2 regions of the Streptomyces sp. SS8 genome follow, and region 2 is predicted to be linked to the other one. Evidence: riboswitches for the same ligand, from Rfam matches in the RefSeq annotation. Region 2 holds a riboswitch; the other holds the start of a gene.
What was found. A riboswitch is a leader RNA that binds a small molecule or an ion and turns the genes downstream of it on or off. The one in region 2 is predicted to bind thiamine pyrophosphate.
Positions count from the first base shown of each region.

Region 1: it holds a riboswitch for thiamine pyrophosphate, as region 2 does, so the genes downstream of both, ACW69E_RS17720 (thiamine ABC transporter substrate-binding protein) here and thiO (glycine oxidase ThiO) in region 2, are expected to answer to the same signal.

Region 1 is NZ_JBSVCZ010000017.1:89,002-92,395, forward strand. It holds gene ACW69E_RS17715 (ABC transporter permease) at 1-695, opposite strand, end outside; gene ACW69E_RS17720 (thiamine ABC transporter substrate-binding protein) at 671-1,765, opposite strand; TPP riboswitch at 1,760-1,893, opposite strand; gene rlmN (23S rRNA (adenine(2503)-C(2))-methyltransferase RlmN) at 1,982-3,088, opposite strand; gene ACW69E_RS17730 (phosphatidate cytidylyltransferase) at 3,204-3,394, opposite strand, start outside.
Region 2 is NZ_JBSVCZ010000052.1:813-4,206, forward strand. It holds gene ACW69E_RS27600 (NAD(P)/FAD-dependent oxidoreductase) at 1-999, opposite strand, end outside; TPP riboswitch at 1,182-1,294, shown strand; gene thiO (glycine oxidase ThiO) at 1,292-2,437, shown strand; gene thiS (sulfur carrier protein ThiS) at 2,434-2,667, shown strand; gene ACW69E_RS27615 (thiazole synthase) at 2,676-3,394, shown strand, end outside.

The DNA.
Region 1 (3,394 bases), on a different contig from region 2:
GTGGCGTAGCGGGGGCCGCCGAGGATCTGGACGACGCCGAAGGAGGTGAAGGTGAACAGGAAGACCATCAGTGCGGCGGCGGCCACCGACGGGAGGAGCGCGGGAAGGGTCACGGTGCGCCAGGCGGTCCACCGGCTCGCGCCGAGCACCCGCGCGGCCTCCTCCTGGCGGGGGTCGAGCTGCGCCCACAGGCCGCCGACGATCCGGACGACCACCGCGTAGTTGAAGAAGACGTGGGCCAGCAGGATGGCGGTGACGCCGGTGTCCAGCCGCACCCCCCACCACTGGTCCAGCAGACCACCGCGGCCGAGCAGGGCCAGGAAGGCGGAGCCGACGACGACGGTGGGCAGCACGAACGGTACGGTGACCGCCGCCCGCAGCACCCGCCTGCCGGGGAAGTCCAGGCGCGCGAGCACATACGCGCCGGGCAGCGCCAGCAGCAGGGTGAGCACGGTGGAGGCCGCCGCCTGCCACAGCGTGAACCACACCACGCCGGTGATGTCGGGATCGGTGAGGACGGCGGCGATACGGTCCGGACGCCACCGCCCGCCGTCGTACAGCCCGCGGGCGGTGATGGCGGCGACGGGATAGGCGAAGAACAGCGCGAGGAAGACGGCCGGCACCGCCGCCGGCGCGAGGCGCGCCGCCGTCCCCGCGCGTATGCCCGTCCTCACCTCACGACGGCCGAGGTCCACGCCTTGACCCACGCCTCGCGGTTCTCGGCGATCTTCTCGGGCGCCATGGTGCGGGGCTCATCGATCGTCTCGCCGTAGCGGGTGAAGACCTCGGGCAGCTTCGCGTCCTCGCGCACGGGGTTGACGAACATCTGCAGCGGCAGGTCCTCCTGGAAGGACCGGCCGGTCATGAAGTCCAGCAGCGCCTTGCCGCCGGCGGGGTTGTCCGCGCCCTTGAGCAGTCCGGCGAACTCGATCTGACGGAAGCAGGTGCCGGTGGCCACCCCGGTGGGGGCCTGCTCGGGCGCGGGGTCGGCGCCCAGGACCTCGGCGGGCGGGCTGGAGGCGTAGGAGACGACCAGCGGCCGGTCGCCCTTGCCCTTGCCGCCGGAGGAGCCGGAGAAGCGGTCGTAGTACGCCTGCTCCCAGCCGTCGACGACCTCGACGCCGTTGGCCTTCAGCTTCTTCCAGTACTCCTGCCACCCCTCGCCGTACTCGGCGACGGTGGCCAGCAGGAAGCCCAGGCCGGGCGAGGAGGTGGCGGCGTTCTCGGTGACCAGCAGGTCCTTGTAGGCGGGCTCGGCGAGGTCGTCGAGGGTGCTGGGCGGGGCGATGCCGCGCTCCTCGAAGTAGGCGCGGTCGTAGTTGACGCAGACGTCGCCGGAGTCGACGGGAGTGACGCGGTGCTCCTGTGCGTCGAGCTGGTACCGCGCGGGTATCTTCGCCAGGCCCTCCGCCTCGTACGGCGTGAACAGGCCGTTGTCCAGGGCGCGGGAGAGCAGGGTGTTGTCCACGCCGAAGAGGACGTCGCCCTGCGGGTTGTCCTTGGACAGGATCGCCTGGTTGAGGGAGGAGCCGGCGTCGCCGCCGCGCAGCACCTTCACCTTGTAGCCGGTCTTCTCGGTGAACTCCTCCAGCACGGCGTCGGAGGCCGCGAAGGAGTCGTGGGCGACCAGGGTGACCGTCTCGTCCTTCCCGTCCTTCCCCCCGCCGTCCCCGGAGGACTGCGAGCCGCCGCACGCGGTGAGGGCGGAGAGGGTGAGCGTGCCGAGGACGGCCGCGCCCAGGGCGCGGCGGAGCTTGGTGTGCACTTTCTTCTGACTCCCTACGCCGGTACTAACCGGATCAGGTCCGAGGGTCTGCGGCTCCCCGGGCGGCCTCTCGGCTGCTCCGGCGACACCGCACTCTCAGCGCTGTACGCGCTCCCCTGTCGGTTCGCTGTTTCGATGCCTGTGTTCGCTACTGGCGTTTCGCTACTGTGTGCGACCGCCGAGGTCCCCGCCACCGTACCAGTGGCGGGCCGGTCCTCAGCGCTCGGTGGCGGCGAGCTGGCCGCAGGCGCCGTCGATCTCCTGCCCGCGGGTGTCGCGGACGGTCACCGGCACGCCGTGCGCCTCCAGTCCGGCGACGAACGCGCGCTCGTCCTCGGGCCGGGACGCGGTCCACTTGGAGCCGGGCGTGGGGTTGAGGGGGATGAGGTTGACGTGCGCCCGCTTGCCCGCCAGCAGCCGGCCCAGCAGGTCGGCGCGCCACGCCTGGTCGTTGATGTCCCGGATGAGGGCGTACTCGATGGAGACGCGGCGGCCGGACTTCTCGGCGTACTCCCAGGCCGCGTCGAGGACCTCGCGGACCTTCCAGCGGGTGTTGACCGGCACCAGGGTGTCGCGCAGCTCGTCGTCGGGCGCGTGCAGGGAGACCGCCAGCCGGCACTTGAGCCCCTCGTCGGACAAGCGGTGGATCGCCGGCACCAGTCCGACGGTGGAGACGGTGATGCCGCGCTGGGACAGGCCCAGGCCGTCGGGCTCGGGGTCGGTCAGCCGGCGGATGGCGCCGATGACCCTCTTGTAGTTGGCCAGCGGCTCGCCCATGCCCATGAAGACGATGTTCGACAGCCGCGCGGGGCCCCCGGGCACCTCGCCGTCGCGCAGGGCGCGCATGCCCTCGACGATCTGGTGGACGATCTCGGCGGTGGACAGGTTGCGGTCCAGCCCGGCCTGGCCGGTGGCGCAGAAGGGGCAGTTCATCCCGCAGCCGGCCTGGGAGCTGACGCACATGGTGACCCGGTCCGGGTAGCGCATCAGCACCGACTCCACCAGCGTCCCGTCGTGCAGCCGCCACAGCGTCTTACGAGTGGTGTCGTCGTCGCAGCTGACGTGCCGCACCACGGTCATCAGCTCGGGCAGCAGCTCGCCCGCCAACCTCTCGCGCACGGCGGCCGGGATGTCGGTCCAGGCGGCGGGGTCGGTGGCGTACCGGGCGAAGTAGTGCCGCGACAGTTGCTGGGCGCGGAACGGCTTCTCGCCGATCGCGGCGACGGCCTCGCGCCGCTCGGCCGGGGCGAGGTCGGCGAGGTGCCGCGGCGGCCTGGCGGCCCCGCGCGGCGCGACAAAGGTGAGTTCTCCGGGTGCAGGCATAACCCCTCCAGTGTCGCAGATCAACTCCGGCACCCCGGGCCGCGGCCGTCGCGGGGCCTGCCTCCGGGCCGGAGCGAACGCCGCCGCGCCGGAGCGCGTAACCACCCGGCCTCCGTCAGCCCGCGCCGACGAAGACGGTCAGCAGCAGCCAGACCACGGGGGCGGTGGGCAGCAGGGAGTCCAGGCGGTCCATGATGCCGCCGTGGCCGGGCAGCAGGGTGCCCATGTCCTTGATGCCCAGATCCCGCTTGATCATGGACTCGCCCAGGTCGCCCAGGGTGGCGCTGACGGCGACGGCCAGCCCCA
Region 2 (3,394 bases):
CCAGAAGTACGGCACCGGGTCGTACACCGGCGTCTCGGCCTCTCCGGCGACCAGGACCGAGGCGACCGTGCGCGGCCCCTGGAGCGCGTTGTCCCAGTGGTGGACCAGCAGCCGGCGGCCGTAGCGGGCCGACGGGTAGGAGGCGCAGTCCCCCACGGCGTGGACGCCGGGGACGGAGGCGCGCAGGTACTCGTCGGCCAGGACCGAGCCGTCCTCGCCCAGGGCCACGCCGGAGCCCGCCAGCCAGCCGGTGGCCGGGCGCGCGCCGATCCCGGTGACGACCGCGCCCGCGGTCAGCACCGAGCCGTCGGACAGCTCCACCTCACACACCGGGTCGTCCGGTGTGCCGGCCGCGGCGACGCCCGTGACGGCGCACCCGGTGCGCAGCTCGGCGCCCGCCTCCTCGTACCAGGCGCGCATCCGGGCAGCGACGGACGGCGGCAGCGCCCCGGCCAGCGGCTGGTCCGCGGCCTCCACCACCGTCACCCGGCAGCCGGCCTCGCGGGCCGCGGTGGCGAACTCGGCGCCGATCCAGCCCGCTCCGACGACCACCACCTCCCGGCGCCCGGCGAGCACCGGCCGCAGCCGCTCGGCGTCGTCGAGGGTGCGCAGCAGGTACACCCCGGGGACACCCCCGGCGCCGGGCAGGGGGATCGGCCCGGCGCCGGTGGCGAGGACCAGATGGTCGTAGGGCAGCGCTCCGGCGTCCGTGTCCGCCTCCCGGTCGCCGGTGCGCAGCCCGGTGGCGGCCGTGCCCAGGCGCAGGTCCACCTCCAGGGCCCCGAAGTCGACGTCGAAGGCGGACCCGGGTGCCCTGCCCAGCAGCACCGCCTTGGACAGCGGCGGCCGGTCGTACGGCCGGTGGGGCTCGGCGCCGACCAGGGCGATCCGCCCCGGCCAGCCCTGCTCACGCAGCTGTACGGCGGTCTGCACCCCGGCCATCCCGGCGCCGACGACGAGGACCCGCTGCCTGCTCTGCTGCTCGGTTCGCACGCTCACGCGATCACTGTAGGAGGTCGGACCCCGCCGCCGGGCGGCCCGGCGGCGGGGTCCGGTGAGAGCCCCGCCACAGCCGCCGGGGCCGAAGGGGGACCGGGGCCCGGCTCCCCTTCAGCCCCGGCGGGCGCGCGGATAGGGTGGTCGGCGTCCGGGGGCGGGAGGCCCCCGGGGCGAACCGGCGAACGACGAAGCGCGGGAGCCCGGCGCACCGGGCTGAGAGGGAGGCTTGCGCGGCCTCCGACCGTACGAACCTGATCCGGGTCATTCCGGCGAAGGGAGGAGCACCGCACCCATGCACGTGCTGATCATCGGCGGTGGCGTCATCGGGCTGGTCACGGCCTGGCGGACCGCGCAGCGGGGGGCGCGGGTCACGGTCGTCGACCCGGCGCCGGGCGGCGGCGCCGCCGAGGTGGCGGCCGGGATGCTGGCGGCCGTCACCGAGCTGCACTACGGCGAGGAGTCCCTGCTCGCCCTCAACCTGGCCTCGGCGCGCCGCTATCCGGACTTCACGGCCGAGCTGGAGGAGACGTCGGGCCTGGGGACCGGCTACCGCGCCTGCGGCACACTGGCCGTCGCGCTGGACGCCGACGACCGGGCCCATCTGCGGGAACTGCACGCGCTGCACCGGCGCTGCGGGCTGGAGTCGGCATGGTTGACCGGCCGCGAGTGCCGCCGTCTGGAGCCGATGCTCGCCCCGGGGGTGCGCGGCGGACTGCGCGTGGACGGCGACCACCAGACCGATCCGCGCCGGCTGACGGCCGCCCTGCTGGCCGCCTGCGAGCGGGCCGGGGTCCGCTTCGTGCGGCAGCGGGCCGGACGGCTGTCCCTGTCCGGCGACCGGGCGGCCGGGGCGGAGCTGGCCGACGGCACCGCGGTCGGGGCCGATCTGGTGGTGCTGGCGGCCGGCAGCGACAGCGGCCGGCTGGCGGGGGTGCCCGAGGAGGTCCTGCCGCCGGTGCGCCCGGTCAAGGGCCAGATCCTGCGGCTGCGGATCCCCCGCGCGTACGCCCCGTTCCTCTCGCGCACCGTGCGGGCCCTGGTGCGCGGCGGCCATGTCTATCTGGTGCCGCGGGCCGACGGCGAGCTGGTGCTGGGCGCGACCAGCGAGGAGCAGGGCTGGGACACCACCGTGACGGCCGGCGGCGTCTACGAGCTGCTGCGCGACGCGCACGAGCTGGTGCCCGGCATCACCGAGCTGCCGCTGGTGGAGACCCGCGCGGGCCTGCGCCCCGGCTCCCCCGACAACGCCCCGCTGCTCGGCCCGACCGCCCTGCCCGGCCTGCATCTGGCCACCGGTCACCACCGCAACGGGGTGCTGCTCGCCCCGGTCACCGGCGACGCCCTGGCCCAGGTCCTGACCACCGGCGAACTCCCCGAGGAGGCACGCCCGTTCACCCCCCGGCGCTTCGACCGCACGCTTCAGGAGAGTCCTCTGTGAACACCGGCACGGCCCGTACCGCCGCAACCGTCACCGTCCATGTCAACGGCGAGCCGCGCGAGATCGCGGCCGGCCTCGCCCTCGACGCGGTCGTGGCGTCCCTGACCACCGCCCCGGCCGGCGTCGCCGCGGCCGTCAACGAGAGTGTCGTGCCGCGCGGCCAGTGGCCGGCGACGAAGCTGTGCGACGGCGACCGGGTCGAGGTCCTGACCGCGGTGCAGGGGGGCTGACGGCGGCCATGGCTGACGACACCCTCACCATCGGCGGCACCGCCTTCACCTCCCGCCTCATCATGGGCACGGGCGGCGCGCCCAGCCTGGAGGTGCTGGAGCGGGCGCTGCTGGCCTCGGGCACCGAGCTGACCACCGTCGCCATGCGGCGCCTGGACCCGACCGTCTCCGGCTCGGTGCTGTCGGTGCTGAAGCGCAACGGCATCCGCGTACTGCCCAACACCGCCGGCTGCTTCACCGCCGGGGAGGCCGTGCTCACCGCCCGGCTGGCCCGCGAGGCGCTGGGCACCGACTGGATCAAGCTGGAGGTCGTCGCCGACGAGCGCACCCTGCTGCCCGACCCGGTGGAGCTGCTGGAGGCCGCCGAGACGCTGGTCGACGACGGCTTCACCGTCCTGCCGTACACCAGTGACGATCCGGTGCTGGCACGGCGGCTGGAGGACGTGGGCTGCGCGGCGATCATGCCGCTGGGCTCGCCCATCGGCTCGGGCCTGGGCATCCGCAACCCGCACAACTTCCGGCTGATCACCGAGCGGGCGTCCGTACCGGTCATCCTGGACGCGGGTGCGGGCACCGCCTCGGACGCCGCCCTCGCCATGGAGCTGGGCTGCGCGGCGGTGATGCTCGCCTCCGCCGTCACCCGCGCCCAGGAGCCGGTGCTGATGGCCGAGGCGATGCGGCACGCGGTGGAGGCGGGGCGGCTGGCGTACCGGGCGGGCCGGATCCC